Linked DNA regions of Bernardetia sp. MNP-M8. The protein of the gene in region 1 interacts with the protein of each later gene in a pairwise test. Links are inferred from orthologs where the notes say so. Each region holds a gene or a part of one and is shown on either strand. Other genes may lie near its edges.

The links.
Region 2: the proteins of V9L04_RS15625 (region 1) and dnaE interact in binary tests that used the Escherichia coli proteins (3 or more experiments, as listed by UniProt). The link is inferred for Bernardetia sp. MNP-M8 from one-to-one orthologs.
Region 3: the proteins of V9L04_RS15625 (region 1) and V9L04_RS05805 interact in binary tests that used the Escherichia coli proteins (3 or more experiments, as listed by UniProt). The link is inferred for Bernardetia sp. MNP-M8 from one-to-one orthologs.

The regions. Positions count from the first base shown.
Region 1 is NZ_CP147012.1:3,843,008-3,847,003, forward strand. The notes cover bases 725-3,582. They hold V9L04_RS15625 (methionine aminotransferase), read right to left. Parts: upstream 2,798-3,582; coding sequence 1,652-2,797; downstream 725-1,651. Other genes in these bases: V9L04_RS15615 (hypothetical protein), read left to right, coding at 725-1,049; V9L04_RS15620 (hypothetical protein), read right to left, coding at 1,108-1,632; V9L04_RS15630 (hypothetical protein), read right to left, coding at 2,986-3,330; V9L04_RS15635 (M28 family peptidase), read right to left, coding at 3,464-3,582. Outside these bases: more of V9L04_RS15615, read left to right, coding at 1-724; more of V9L04_RS15635, read right to left, coding at 3,583-3,996. UniProt on the Escherichia coli protein: Shows aminotransferase activity with methionine and histidine as substrates, and to a lesser extent also with phenylalanine.
Region 2 is NZ_CP147012.1:2,172,620-2,179,738, forward strand. Bases 649-6,629 are described here. They hold dnaE (DNA polymerase III subunit alpha), read left to right. Parts: upstream 649-999; coding sequence 1,000-6,429; downstream 6,430-6,629. Other genes in these bases: V9L04_RS09020 (hypothetical protein), read left to right, coding at 6,457-6,629. In the rest of the region: V9L04_RS09010 (hypothetical protein), read right to left, coding at 1-607; more of V9L04_RS09020, read left to right, coding at 6,630-7,119. UniProt on the Escherichia coli protein: DNA polymerase III is a complex, multichain enzyme responsible for most of the replicative synthesis in bacteria. This DNA polymerase also exhibits 3' to 5' exonuclease activity. The alpha chain is the DNA polymerase catalytic subunit.
Region 3 is NZ_CP147012.1:1,396,897-1,401,025, forward strand. Bases 307-3,297 are described here. They hold V9L04_RS05805 (cbb3-type cytochrome c oxidase subunit I), read right to left. Parts: upstream 2,800-3,297; coding sequence 814-2,799; downstream 307-813. Other genes in these bases: V9L04_RS05800 (tetratricopeptide repeat protein), read left to right, coding at 307-341; V9L04_RS05810 (cytochrome c oxidase subunit II), read right to left, coding at 2,879-3,297. Also shown: more of V9L04_RS05800, read left to right, coding at 1-306; more of V9L04_RS05810, read right to left, coding at 3,298-3,940. UniProt on the Escherichia coli protein: Cytochrome bo(3) ubiquinol oxidase is the terminal enzyme in the aerobic respiratory chain of E.coli that predominates when cells are grown at high aeration.

The DNA.
Region 1 (3,996 bases):
AAACTCGCTCTCTGCTTTTTGCTACAACAGCTCAATCTGAAAAAGCCTGTCAAGATGATTATAAACAAGCAAAACAGTATTTGGAAAATGGAAAAGCAAATTCGGCACAACTAACCTTTACTGCTGTTTTGGCAAAATGTCCTACTCATGTTCCTTCTTTAATTCGTAGAGCGCAATTATTTTATCAAGAAGGAAATTTTGACAATGCTCGTCAAGACCTTTCACATCTTCCAAAAGGGAATGAACTCACCTTGGCATTAGAAACTGAAAGCGATTTGCAAACAGCTATAGAAAGTGTTTATTTTGATTTATTTGCATTTTTTATACGAAAAGGAGATTATGCTTCCAAAAATCTAGAATTTGATGAAGCCTTTAGTTTTTTCTCTCAAGCAGAAGAAATTTGTAAGCAAAATCCATTTTTACCAAATTGTACAGACCAGCTCGCTCCACGATTAGACAACGCAAAAAAAGACCAATTAGAATATTTAGATGCACAGATTAGAAATGCTTTGTATGAAAATAATTTGTCAGAAGCTGTTAGTTTTGTTGTCAAATCAAAAAGCATAATAGGAAAAGAAGAGCCACAAGGTGAATTAAAAAAACATACAGAGCTGCTCACACAAAAATTAGAAAAGAGAACAAATGATGCCATAACTATCCAAAACTGGGAAGAAGCCTTAGAAGCTCTAGAACTAAATGTAGGATTGAAAACAGGACTTACTTATGCCGATTCTAGTTTGTTTTGGAAGGAAGTAGGACAAAAAATACAGACACAAGAAGAAAAAGATGTATTGATTTATGCAACAGCTCGTTATTCTCAACTCAATTTATCACTCACTAACTTACTCTTAAAACGCCTTACCCAAACTGATATTTCCAAAAATGAATGGCAACAGCTTGGTCAGGACATTGGAAAAAAAGACTATTATCTTCAACCAACTGCAAATCCTGAAGAAATCATTACAAGATATGTTTTGTTAGACCCAGCACTCAATAAAAATTTTCAAAAGGGATACTTTCAAGTTTGGAAGGAATTGGGGAAAGAGTAATTTTATGTTGTTGGTGTCGCTTCGCTAAAACACCAACAACGGCTACTAAACTGTTTTATTATTCAGCAACTTGATTTAGATTGCCTTTATTATTTTCTAGTATTAAAGGCATTCCTTCCTTTATACCATAAGGAGAAGCTAAATACATTTCTAAATTAGTTCCTCTATTGAAAAAATTATCAGTTATTTTTACTTTTCCATCAAAATAAACATCAAAAAAATCACAGTATCCATTAAACACACAATTATCAATCTTGAATTCATTTGGGGCAATATTATGTCCTCCACAATCAAATGTAGAGTGTTTGGAAATTATGGTGTTTTTCATATTAAATCCTCCACAAAAATAAGTTGCATGACAGTATAGCTCGTCTATTCTACAGTTTATAAAAGTTATAGATTTTTCTAAACATATACAGACAGCATTAAATAATTTTATTTCACAATTTTCAAATACTAATTCTGTATCAAAATCAAAAAAATTATTATCAATAGAGTCTAACAAGCTCAAATCAATATTTCCTAACTTTTGATCTTTAAACTCTAACTTTTTATATTTTGTCCACTCCTTAATTTCTATCATGATTTATAATTTTTAAATGCTAAAGCTTACTCAATTTTTCCACAGCTTTTTCCAATGTTTCATTATTCTTAGCAAAACAAAGACGTAGAATTTTAGCTGAATTATTATTTTCATTTTGATAGAAAGGAGAAATTGGAATACTTGCAACGCCAATTTTTTCAGTTAGCCAAACAGCAAAATCAGTATCTTTTTGGTCAGAAATTTTAGAATAATCAACGAGTTGAAAATAAGTTCCTTGTGTGGGTGTAAAAGTAAAGTTAGTTTGAACTAAAAGTTTACATAAATAATCTCTTTTTTCTTGATAGAAATCAGCTAAATGAATATAATTTTCTTCATTTTTTAAAAATTCAGCTAATGCCACTTGAATTGGTGTAACAGTGCTAAAAGTAATATATTGATGAATTTTGCGAAGCTCGGCAGTTAGTTTTTGTGGTGCAATTACATAGCCCACTTTCCAACCTGTTGCATGAAAAGTTTTGCCAAACGAAAAGACAGCAAACGAACGCTCTTTCAAGTTTGGATAAGAAAGAACACTTTGATGTTTTTGATTATCAAAAATAAGGTGTTCATAAACCTCATCACTAATTACTAAAATCCGACTTCCTTCTAAAAGTGAATCTAAAGTTTCTAAATCTTCTGTTGTCCACGTTGTTCCTGTTGGATTGTGTGGCGTATTGAAAATAATCAAACGAGTTTTTGGCGAAATAAGGCGTTTGAGTTGTTCAAAATCAGGTCTAAAACTAGGTGCAGATAAAGAAATATGCCTTACAATTCCTCCTTGAAGCTCAATAGCTGGGACATATAAATCATAAGCAGGTTCAAAAATAATCACTTCATCATTTTCTCTTACTGTGGCAGCAATGGCAGCAAAAATCCCTTCTGATGCACCCGAAACAACTGTAATTTCTGTATCAGGATTAGAAGAAATACCATACATTTTCTCTATTTTTTGAGCAATTTGTTCACGTAGAGGCATAAAACCAGCCATTGGAGCATACTGATTAAAATTATTATTCATAGCTTTTGTGACTTCCTTGACTAAGTTTTCATTGACTCTAAAATCTGGAAAACCTTGTGAAAGATTAATTGCATTATGCTTTTGAGCAAGCGCAGACATAACTGTAAAAATAGTTGTGCCTACCTTTGGAAGTTTGGTTGTAATCAATTAGTAATAAGTATTTTAAAGTGGTTTAAAATAAGAATATTGTAAGGAAAAATAGTAATGAATCTTGTTGAACACAAATTAAACAAGCCATATTCAAGGGCAAATATACCGTAAAAAATAAAACTGTCAAGACATTTTTGACATATCAGGTGATTTGATTGTACATAAACAATTATTTGATAAAATAACTAGTGCCAATCATGAGAGCAGAATCTACATTGTTTTGCTGTATCAGTTCTAGCAACTTCATTACATTTTGGACAAAGATTTAAGTCTGAGTTATGATTTTTTACTATTCTTTCTACCATTTCTTTGTAAAACTCTTCTTTGGTTTTAGTTTCAAAAATAGCATCAAGAGCTTCTTCTATTTTTGGAGTAAGTCCTAATTTATACTTTATAAATTTTACTTTATAATTATTTGTTGGATATTCTTTATACAGAAGATAATCACAAATCAACCTTTCTTCATCTGTCATAAAATTCCTACAATACCTAAGAACATATTTAGTTAGATATTTATTTTGGTCGTGCATTTTTATTGAAGTTTGTACTTTTGGTAAAGTTGTATAACAGACTTCCTAGTCTGTTTTTAAAAATGTGTATTTCCAACAGACTAGGAAGTCTGTTATACATTATGAAAAATTACTTCTCATTCTAAAGAGTGAGTTACATTTTGAGTAATGTTTCCCAAATCAAATCTGAAACTCTTCGCATACTTTCTTCATTCAAATGTTTACTCAAATCACTTGGTTTGTGATAATGTTGAAAAATAGGAGCTTGATTTATAATTTCCATTAGTGTCATAATACTTGCACCAGTATCTTGTGCTTCATAATACTGATAAGAAATTTCCATATCTTTTTGAGAAATACACGTAATGGTAAAAGCATCTTGAAGTTTTGCATGTCTAAAACTCACATGATCAGCCGTATTGGTAACAATTTTATCAAAACGTTTTGTGAAAATACCATTTTGTTTTGCAGTTTTTTCTAATGTTTCTAATACCTTTCCTGTTTTCTCAGTATCATCCAAATTCCAAAGTGCAAGTTTGTCTCCTTGTCCTAACATTTCAAGATTTATAAGTCCGATTATTTTTCCTTTTCGTATTTCTTGTCTTCCAAATTCCATTACATAAGCTCTTGAACCTAAAAGTTGTCTTTCCTCTTCATCAAAAATAAAAACTCGTATATCAAAAGCTA
Region 2 (7,119 bases), 1.7 Mb from region 1 along the record:
TTTCAAAATCTTGAATTTCATTTACTATGCTTTCAGCAACTTCAGCATTACCATCATAAAACAATAAAAATGCTTTTGTAAAAGCTCCATTTATAGGATTTTTGAGTATTGCTTTATCAGCATAATCAAAGCCTTTTTCTTTATCTTGTTCGACTCCTTTTGATTGAGAACCAAAATAATATTGATATGCCAAAATACTCATTCCCAAATCATTTCCTTTTTCGGCTGCTTCTGTTGCGTAGTTGATTACTTTTTCAAAATCACTTAACCCGAAACGAGCATCTCTATAAAAATGAGCTGCAATAGCACGAAATTCAATATCATCTTCAAAAAATGAAGTTAAAGCTGCTGTAATTTTTGAAAAAATAATTTCATATTCTTCTTTATCCAAAACAAACATGGCTTCATCTTCTCTGCTCTCCCTAAACATCAGTTTAAAAGTATCTTTTACAGCTTTTCTGTAAGCTACGTCTTTAGTATTTTGGGTAATATTTCCCATAAGAGTATGCCAAGATTCAATATTTTTATTCTTGATTTCTGTTTGTAAAGTATCTAAATCAGAAGCAGAAAATGGTAACAAAGAATCTGTGTACTTTGAAAGAATCATATTTTTTTTATTTGGTGATTAATTAAGTTGTAGGAATTATAAGCTCAGTTTTTTTATTACGTTTTATTGGAATAGATAACTGATTTCAACGTTTGTCTTTTAGAAAAAGTTCTAAATTTACTTATTTTTGTAAATGTAATTATTTTCAGATAATTAGCAATTAGTTTTAACAAAGTATATCCTATAAACATCTCCTTTTTTATGTTTCTAGTCTATAAGACTCAAATAAAAAAGCAGAATTTTCATTTTTTCACTAGAAATAAAAACTATTTCTGCGCATATTTTGAGCATTTTTTTGTAAATTCGTAGTGTGAAAATAAGCATCAACTCTTCTTTGTTATTGATATTCATATCTTGCCGTTGTCCCCACCAACAACAAAACACTACCATATATGTATTTAGTATTCGACACCGAAACCACAGGACTTCCAAAAAACTTTAATGCACCTGTTACAGATTCTGAAAACTGGCCTCGTCTTGTCCAAATTGCTTGGCAGTTGCACGACAAAACAGGAAATTTATTGTCTGCTCAAAATCATATTGTTTATCCAGATGGATTTACGATTCCTTTCAATGCCGAAAAAGTTCATGGAATTTCTACCAAAAGAGCAGAAGAAAATGGAAAGCCTTTGTCTGATGTTTTGAATGCTTTCGCTGATGATTATCAAAAAGCTGATATTCTCATCGGACACAATGTAGAATTTGATGTCGCTATCATGGGAGCAGAATTTCATAGAACCAGTATTGAGCGTGGTTTTATGGAAAAAGAAACGCTTTGTACAAAACTTACCTCGGTAGATTTTGTGGCTATTCAAGGTGGACGTGGTGGACGTTTCAAATGGCCTACACTTACTGAGCTTCACACCAAACTTTTCGGAGTTCCCTTTGCAGATGCTCACGATGCAGCCTATGATGTAGATGCAACAGCAAAATGTTTTTTCGGACTTTTACAAAATAAAGTAGTTCCGACAGTAGAAGATATTACACCTGAAATGGTTGTTTATCAAGCACCAGAATTGGATAAGGCTAATTTTGGGCAAGTACAAAAGAAAAGTAAGGCAAGTGATAGATTAAAAAAAGATAGAAAACTAGATGAAATTTTGCCTTTTGTGCATCTTCATACTCATTCTCAATTTTCCATTTTACAGAGTACAGCAAACGTCAAAAAACTGGTCAGTAAAGCCCATGAAATGGGAATGCCTGCCATTGCCATTACTGATATTGGAAATATGCATGGTGCTTTTTATGCTGTTGGGGAAGGCGAAAAATTAGGTATAAAAGTAATTATTGGTGCAGAGCTACATTTGACAGAAGATAGACACAAACATAAATTTACCAAAGACAATCCAGACCGTCGTACCAAACAAGTTTTTTTAGCTAAAAATCAAGCAGGGTATCATAATCTTGCCAAAATGTGTTCTTATGGATATGTAGATGGATATTATGCAGGTGTTCCACGTATCGATAGAGAGCTTATTGTAAAATATAAAGAAAATGTAATTGCCACCACAGGAGGAATTGGATCAGAAATTCCTCAACTAATTTTGAATGTGGGAGAGCTACAAGCAGAAGAGGCTTTCCAATGGTGGTTAGAAGAATTTAGAGATGATTTTTATATTCAATTACAGCGTCATGGATTAGAAGAAGAAGAGCGAGTAAATGAAATTCTTTTGAGTTGGGCTGACAAATACGATGTAAAATATTTTGCTTCCAACGATTGTTTTTATCTCAAAAAAGAAGATGCAGATGCTCATGATACACTTTTGTGTGTGAAAGATGGCATTCCGAAAAGTACGCCTGTGGGTCGTGGTCGTGGTTATCGTTTTGGTTTTCCGAATCACGAATTTTATTTTAAGTCTGCCGAAGAAATGAATCAGCTTTTTGCAGACCTTCCAGAATCCATTGAAACGACAATGGAAATTGTAAATAAAACGGAAGTCATAAAGCTAAAGCGTGATATTTTATTACCAAAATATGAAATTCCAGCAGAGTTTCCAGATGAAGATGCGTATTTGGCTCATTTGGCTTATGAAGGAGCAGCCAAACGCTATAAAGAAATTACACCTGCCATCAGAGAACGTATAGATTTAGAACTCAAAATCATGAAGGACATGGGTTTTCCTGGTTACTTTTTGATTGTACAAGATTTCATCAATGAAGCTAGAAGAATTGGTGTTGCCGTGGGTCCAGGTCGTGGTTGTTTGACGGCTGATGCCAAGGTGGTTTTGCATGACGGAACAACAAAAAATATTTGTGATATTGAGAAAGGAGATAAAGTAATTACAGAAAGTGGAACAATTAGAAAAGTAAAAAATACATTCGTTTATCCGACCAACAACAAAGAAGAATTATTAAAAATAAAAACCTATTACGGAGAAACAGAAGGAATTACACTAACCAAAGACCATAAAATTCTGACAGAAAAACAGCTTTTTCCAAAGAATTATGAAAACTGGGCAGAAAGCACAAAGAAAAATAGAGCAAAACCACGTCCAATAGGGAATTTGGAATGGAAACAAGCACAAGAAATTTCAGAAGGTGATTGGGTTTTTGTTCCAAAGCCAAAAGTTGAAATAAAAGAAATAAAAGAATTTGATTTGGCTGATTTGAGTGAATATTCTGCGTTGAATGATTTGCGTTTTGATGAAGAAACAATTTATCATGACGTTCAAAATACACTTTGCAATACCATTCAACGAACAAAAACACAAGAGAGAAAAATAATATTAGATAAAGATTGGTATAAAATATTTGGAATTTTTACTGGTGATGGTTGGATTCGTAAAAATGAACGTCCTCTTGTTGGTTTTGCTTTTCATGAAAGTGAAAAAGAAAATCTAAACTTTGTAAAAAATAAATTTGAGCAAATTGGTTGTGAGGTAAGCGAAAATCATTCAAAAACTAGAAAACTGATACAACTGGCAGTAAATAGCAAACCTATTTATTTACTTTTCAAAAAATTGTATGATGAGTATGAATTTAGTTCAGCAACTAAATACGTTCCAGATTTTGTTCTTTCTGCATCAGAAGAAAATGTAGCTTCGTTTTTAGAAGGATATTGTGCAGCAGATGGATATGAGGGAGAAGGCAAATTTAGATTTACAACAGTTTCAAGAAAATTAGCTGACCAAGTTCGTTTTCTTTGTTGGAGAATTAATATTCCAGCTTCTTTAGGAATTGATAATCGAATAGACAAAAGAGAAGCATTCAAAAATACACAAACAGCTTATTATGTAACCATTCCAAAAGACAAGCGAATTGGAAAGACAGCAGCAAAGGCAAATTATATTTATGAGCCAATCAAAAATGAAAAACAAGACGGTTTTTTACTCAAAATAAGAAGTGTAGAAACCGTTCCTAATCAAACTCTAGTTTACGATTTTGAAGTAGAAGAAGAACATAATTATTTGACTTCTTCGTTTTTGGTTCATAATTCGGCAGCAGGATCTGTAGTTGCATATTGTATCGGAATTACCAACATTGACCCTATTCTTTACAATCTACTTTTTGAACGTTTCTTGAATCCTGAACGTGTATCTATGCCAGATATTGACGTGGATTTTGACGATGTAGGAAGGCAATCTGTAATCGATTATGTAGTAAAAAAATATGGTCGTAATCAAGTAGCACAAATTGTAACGTACGGAACAATGGCAGCCAAAATGTCTATTAAAGATGTTGCTCGTGTGATGGAATTGCCTTTAGATGAATCAAATAGAATTGCCAAACTTGTTCCTGAAAAACCTGGGACAACACTAGACAAAGCCTTTGACGAAGTAGAAGAATTACGACAAATCTTTAGAGCAAAAGACTTGCAAGGAAAAGTTTTGCAAAATGCTAAAGTTTTGGAAGGTTCTGTTCGTAATACAGGAACGCACGCAGCAGGTGTAATCATTGCGCCTGATGATATTACCGAATATATTCCAGTCTGTACAGCCAAAGATGCTGACCTTTTTATTACTCAATTTGATGGAAAAGTAGTTGAAGATGCAGGAATGCTAAAAATGGACTTTTTGGGTCTGAAAACTTTAACTATTATAAAAGATGCCATTGATTTAATTGAAAAAAATCATGGAATTAGAATTGACCCAGACGAAATTCCAATTGATGATGTAAAGGCGTATGAACTCTACCAACGAGGCGATACCGTCGGAACATTTCAGTTTGAGTCGGATGGAATGCGTAAATATTTGAAGGAATTAAAACCTACAAATATTGAAGATTTGATTGCCATGAATGCCTTGTATCGTCCAGGGCCAATGGATTTTATTCCGTCTTATATTGACCGAAAACATGGAAGAGAAACTGTCGAATATCCTCATGAACTCTTAAAACCTATTCTTGAGCCTACTTTTGGAATTATGATTTACCAAGAGCAGATTATGCAAGCAGCCCAAATCATGGGAGGTTACTCGCTCGGTGGTGCAGATATTTTGCGTCGTGCGATGGGTAAGAAAAAAGCTGAAGAAATGGCAAAACAAAAGTCCATTTTTGTAGAAGGAGCAAAGAAAACACACGGAATTGATAAGAAAAAAGCCGAAGAAGTTTTTGAGGTAATGGAAAAATTTGCTGCCTACGGTTTCAACCGTTCTCACTCGGCAGCTTATTCGGTTGTTGCTTTCCAAACGGGTTATTTGAAGGCGCATTATCCAGCCGAATATATGGCAGCCGTTATGACCAACAATATGAGTAGCATTGATAAAATTACGTTTTTTATTGATGAAGCGCAGCGTATTGGTGTGCCTGTTTTAGGACCTGATGTCAATGAGAGTATTGAGCGTTTTGGTGTGAATGATAAAGGACAAATTCGTTTTGGACTTGCAGCCATAAAAGGAGCAGGAGAAACAGCCGTTTCGCATATCATCACAGAACGAGAAGAGAAAGGAAAATACGAAGATATTTTCAATTTTGTAGAGCGAATGGATTTGTCAGTTATCAATAAAAGAACTTTTGAAGCCTTAACTTTTGCAGGTGGATTGGACTGTTTTGAAGAGGTGCATAGAGCGCAAATTTTTGCACCCACTGACACAGGAAAGACCAATTTAGAATTACTTTTAGCGTACTCAAAGGCACAGAAAGAAGAAGCAGCCTCAGCACAAGTTTCTATGTTTGGAGGAGCAGATGGAAAAGTAGAAGTTATGCGTCCACGCCTTGCCGAAATAGAACCATGGACAGAAATAGACAAGCTCAATAAGGAAAAAGAAGTGGTCGGTTTTTTCATTTCTGGACACCCACTAGACCAGTACAAAATTGAGATGAAAACAAACTGTTCTTCCACACTTTTAAATCTTGCTAATGCACGAAAAGGCACAGAAGTAAAAGTAGGAGGAATGATAATCGAAGTAGCACACAGAAAGACAGCCTCTGGAAGAGATTTTGGTTTATTTACGTTAGAAGATTATTCTGGAAGTTATAAGTTTGCACTCTTTGGAAAGGAATATGACCATTTTAAAGGCTTTTTGATAATGGGAGAATTTCTTTTGATTACTGGAAGAATGGAAGAGCGATATAATAATCCTGACCAAGTAGAACTCAAAATAAAAAATATTTCGCTGCTTAGTGATGTCAAACAAAAGCCGATTTCAAGTATCAATATTGCCATTAATTTACTGAATCTCAACGAAACATTGATAATGGATTTAGAGAATTTATTTAATGACTGTCAAGGTGGAGATTGTAAAATAAAAATGGAATTTTTCCACCAAGCACCACAATCAGGACGTACTTTTATAAAAACCGTTTCGCATCATTTACAAATAAATCCGACTAGCGATTTGGTTAGGGATATTGAGCAGTTGGGAGTGGTTTGTCAGGTGGGGTAAATTTATCATCATAAAAAATTAAATCAAATGAATACACAAGAAAAATTAGTTAAAAGAGTAGATAGTCTTATAGAATTGGCTGATAGAACATTAGCTTCTAGAATAATTACTGGTGATGGTATGTGGTCACAACATAGTGTAAACGAAGAGTTATTCTCTCAGTTACAATCATCTTGTTTATCTTTCATAGAGAAACTTTTTGGGAAAAATCATTCCTATTATAATAAGTTCATAGAAATTAACATGCCAATTAATCCCAAATTTGTAATCGATTCTTATAAAGGTATTTTGTTGGGAGTCAAAGAAGAAATTGAGCAAGGTTGGCTAACTTCTGTAAAAGGATTAGTTTCAGCAGAAATATTTACTGATTTCCTTGAAATGGCAGAACATTTATTGAATGAAGGTTACAAAGACCCTGCTGCTGTTATGATAGGAAGTACATTAGAGGAGCATCTTAGGCAACTCTGTGATGCAAATGAAATAGATACTTTTATCATAAGAAATGAAAAAGAAGTTCCTAAAAGAGCTAATTCAATTAATGATGATTTAGCAAAAGAAGGTGTATATAATATGCTAGACCAAAAACAAGTTACTGCTTGGTTAGATTTGAGAAATAAAGCTGCTCATGGAAAATATGATGAATACACGAAGGAGCAAGTAGAACAAATGCTTCAAGGAGTATTAAATTTT
Region 3 (4,129 bases), 2.4 Mb from region 1 along the record:
TTGATGCTATGCAATCTTATGAAAACAAAAAATATACTGAGGCAATTCTTCTTTTTGATTCTTATTTAGTTACCAATCCAAATAATGCACAAGCATTATATTTTGGAGGAATGTCATATTATGAAAATCATAATTATAAAAAATCCATTCCTTTATTAGAAAAATTCTTAAAGCAAAAATCTGATATTGTCTATCAAAAAAATAATCAAGATGCTGAATGGTATTTAGCTAATTCTTATTTAAAGGTAAATCAAAAACAGAAAGCAAAAACTGTTTTACAAAAAATAGCTAATTCTAGTAGTAAATATTCAAATCAGGCTAAAGCATTATTGAAAAAATAATTCATAAATGATATTCATTTTTGTTTTAACAACTAGTAAAATAAAATCCTACTGCACCCTACTTTTTTTAAAAATATTTTTGGCTCTTCCGACAATTTAACGAAATTATAAAATAGTGTGCGTTCGTTTTAGCTTCGCTGAGGGTTACACCGTTCTCAAAAACGAACGAAAGGCTTCCTCAGAAGCGTGATTTAAGCAATATCACGCTTCTGAGGAAGCCTTTCGTTCAACTCTAGGGAGTTGAGCACACTATGTTTCGCTAAAAAGTCGGAAGAGCCATATTTTTTAGTTGCAGCGCAACGTAATATAAGTTAGACTAAAAAAGGTATGATTTTAGATTGCAAAAATCCTAATCTCTTCTTCTTTTTCTTTCATTATTTAGTTTAATAATTCTTCCCAAAGCAAAAAACCTATTCTTACTTAAAAGAATAGGTTTTTTATTATTTATAAAAGATCAAAATCAGATTGAGAATTAGAGTTGTTTGTTCTCATTATCTTCATCCAAATCTGTTGTATCTTTATCTGTTTTAGAATCAATAGTCGTTTCAGGTGTTTTCTGAATTTTAATTCCTTCCTGTTTTTGTTGTTTTTCAAGACTTGCTAATTTCTCTTCAAAAGGCAAGTTAGATTCAGGAGTTTCAGAATATGGAATATTCTGAGGAATAAAATCTTCTTTTGCTCCAGGTTTACTGTAATCGTAAGGCCAACGGAATACTTGAGGAATTGCTCCCACCCAGTTACCGTGTCCAGGAAAACGAGGAGTTGTCCATTCTAATGTATTTGATTTCCAAGGATTTGCAGGAGCTAAACGACCTTTAAACATAGAGTAAACGAAGTTGAATACGAATACAAACTGTGCAAGGAAAGTTAAGATAGCTGCCGTACTAATAAACATATTCAAATCTGTAAACAAACCAAAAGGCTCAAATGCAGTATGAGAATAATAACGACGAGGGAAACCAGCTACACCGATAAAGTGCATTGGGAAGAATATTGCATATACTCCAATAAATGTTGTCCAAAAGTGGAAATAACCCATTTTAGCATCCATCATACGACCAAACATTTTTGGAAACCAGTGATAAATACCAGCAAGCATACCAAAGAATGAAGCAGAACCCATTACAAGGTGAAAGTGAGCTACTACGAAATACGTATCGTGTAATTGAATATCAATCGCTGCACTTGCCAAGTGAATACCTGTAAGTCCACCAACAATAAAGAGTGAAACTAAACCAATAGAGAAAAGCATAGCTGGAGTAAATACCAAGTTACCTTTCCAAAGTGTAGTGATATAGTTAAACGCTTTTACAGCCGAAGGAACTGCAATAATTAGTGTCAAGAACATAAAGATAGTTCCCAAGAAAGGATCCATACCTGTTACAAACATGTGGTGCGCCCAAACGATAAACGAAAGAACAGCAATACCAATAATAGACAAAATCATGGCATGATAACCAAAGATTGGTTTTCTTGAGTTTGTAGCAATTACTTCTGATGAAATTCCGAGAGCAGGTAAAAGTACAATATATACTTCTGGGTGTCCTAAGAACCAAAATAAGTGTTGGAACAAAATTGCGCTACCACCTTGATTTGGAAGTGCTTCTCCACCAATATAAATATCAGATAAGAAGAAACTTGTACCAAAACTACGGTCAAAAATCAAAAGTAATGCTGCTGAGAACAAAACAGGAAATGATAAAAGACCAATAATAGCAGTAATAAAGAATGCCCAAATAGTAAGAGGCATACGATTAAATGACATACCACGAGTACGCATATTGATTACTGTAGAAATATAATTGATACCACCCAAAAGAGTTGAGATGATAAACAATGCCATACTAGATAGCCAAAGTGTCATACCTAATCCAGAACCAGGCATAGCCTGTGGTAATGCACTAAGTGGTGGATAAATTACCCATCCTCCAGATGCAGGACCTGTTTCAATAAATAAAGAGTAGAACATAATTAGTCCAGCAGCAGCAAAGAACCAATAAGAAAGCATGTTCATGAACCCTGAAGCCATATCTCTAGCTCCAATTTGTAAAGGAATCAAGTAATTACTAAATGTTCCACTAAGACCTGCTGTAAGTACGAAGAAAACCATTATCGTACCGTGCATGGTTACAAGAGCTAAGTAAAATTCTTTATCTAATTTTCCACTCGCATCTATCCACTTACCCAAAATAGGTTTTAGGAAAGATAAATCTGCGTCAGGAAAACCGAGTTGCAGACGGAAAATTACAGACATACCTACTCCTATCATTGCCCAAAATATTGCTGTAAACAAAAACTGTTTTGCAATTACTTTGTGGTCAGTAGAAAAGATATAGTTCGTAATAAAATTTCCGTGATGCTCATGGTCGTCATGATGTTCCTCATGGACGAATCCATGATTATCAACATCGTAATGTAGAACATCTTGTCCGCTTGCTTGATGTGTTGTATCAGCCATAATTATTTGCGGTATTTATTGTAAAATAGATGTATTAAAATTTGTTTTTTTATATTCAAGTATTGTTGTCCTAATAGAATTATTTAGAAGCAAGATTAGAAGGAATATTTTTGATTCCTTGTTCTTTTAAATAATCTACATTTTTAGCAGCCCAAGCTTCTTCAGAATCATACCATTTTTGGAATTCATCAGCTTCTAAAACAGAAACTTTCATAAACATAGCAAAGTGGCTTCCTCCACAGATTTCAGTACAAGCTAATGTATATTCAAAAGCATCCCAGTTTGGATCACCTTTTTCTTTTAATTCTACTTTTACATCTTCTGCTGTTTTCGTTGGTGTAAACCAAAACTGTGTTGGCATACCAGGTACTGCATCCATTTTTACTCTAAAGTGAGGTAAAAATACACTGTGCAATACATCACGAGAACGGATTTTCAAAAGAACAGGTCTATTTTTAGGAAGACGCAATTCGTTGTACATAAAATCATCATAGTTAGACTCATCAGCTTCAAAATCCATTCCCATAGAGTTTGTTCCATCAGTCTTCATATAATTGAATTTACCAATTTTTCCATCTTTTCCTCCATAACGTACTTGCCAGTTAAACTGTTTTCCCATTACTTCAATAGCTAAAGCATCTTCTGGAGCAGGGTCAGTAATATCAGACCAAACAGTCCAACCTGTAACAACAAGAGCAGTCAAGACAATAGCAGGAACAATAGTCCAAGCAATCTCTAATTGGTTATTGTGAGGAATAAATGTTGCTCTTTTGTGTTCTTGATAACGATACACATAAGGGAAAAAGAATAATAAAATATGTGTTACTATGAAAACAAAGAAGACAACAGCTGTAGTTAGCCAAAATAAAAAGTCAATTTGTATTCCATGTATAGACGACGATTCAGGTAAAATATATTTTACTTTTTCAGAAAATCCATAAGCGAAAATAGAAGCGAAAAGCACGAAAAAGAATACAATAAATAAAATTGCATTTACTTTATTTGACATTCCCACTCTGCTATCTCTAGCATTTGGTTCTTTGACATCCTTCGCTACACGCACCAGCATGAATACACGATAGATGAGAGCCATTAAGACGAGGAACAGAACGCCGACGGCAGCAATAAGTAATCCGTTCATTTGTATAGGTCAGTTAAAAGTTTTATTAAAATTATAATTCTTATCTATATAGTAATTATATACTGTTAGAAAAAATGTTTTGTTAAATTTTATTAATTATACCGTAATGGATATAAATTTCAACTTCATTTTTCAAACTTAAATGTATATAAATTTATGTAAGTCTTTGAGAAGTAAGCAGTTTGTATT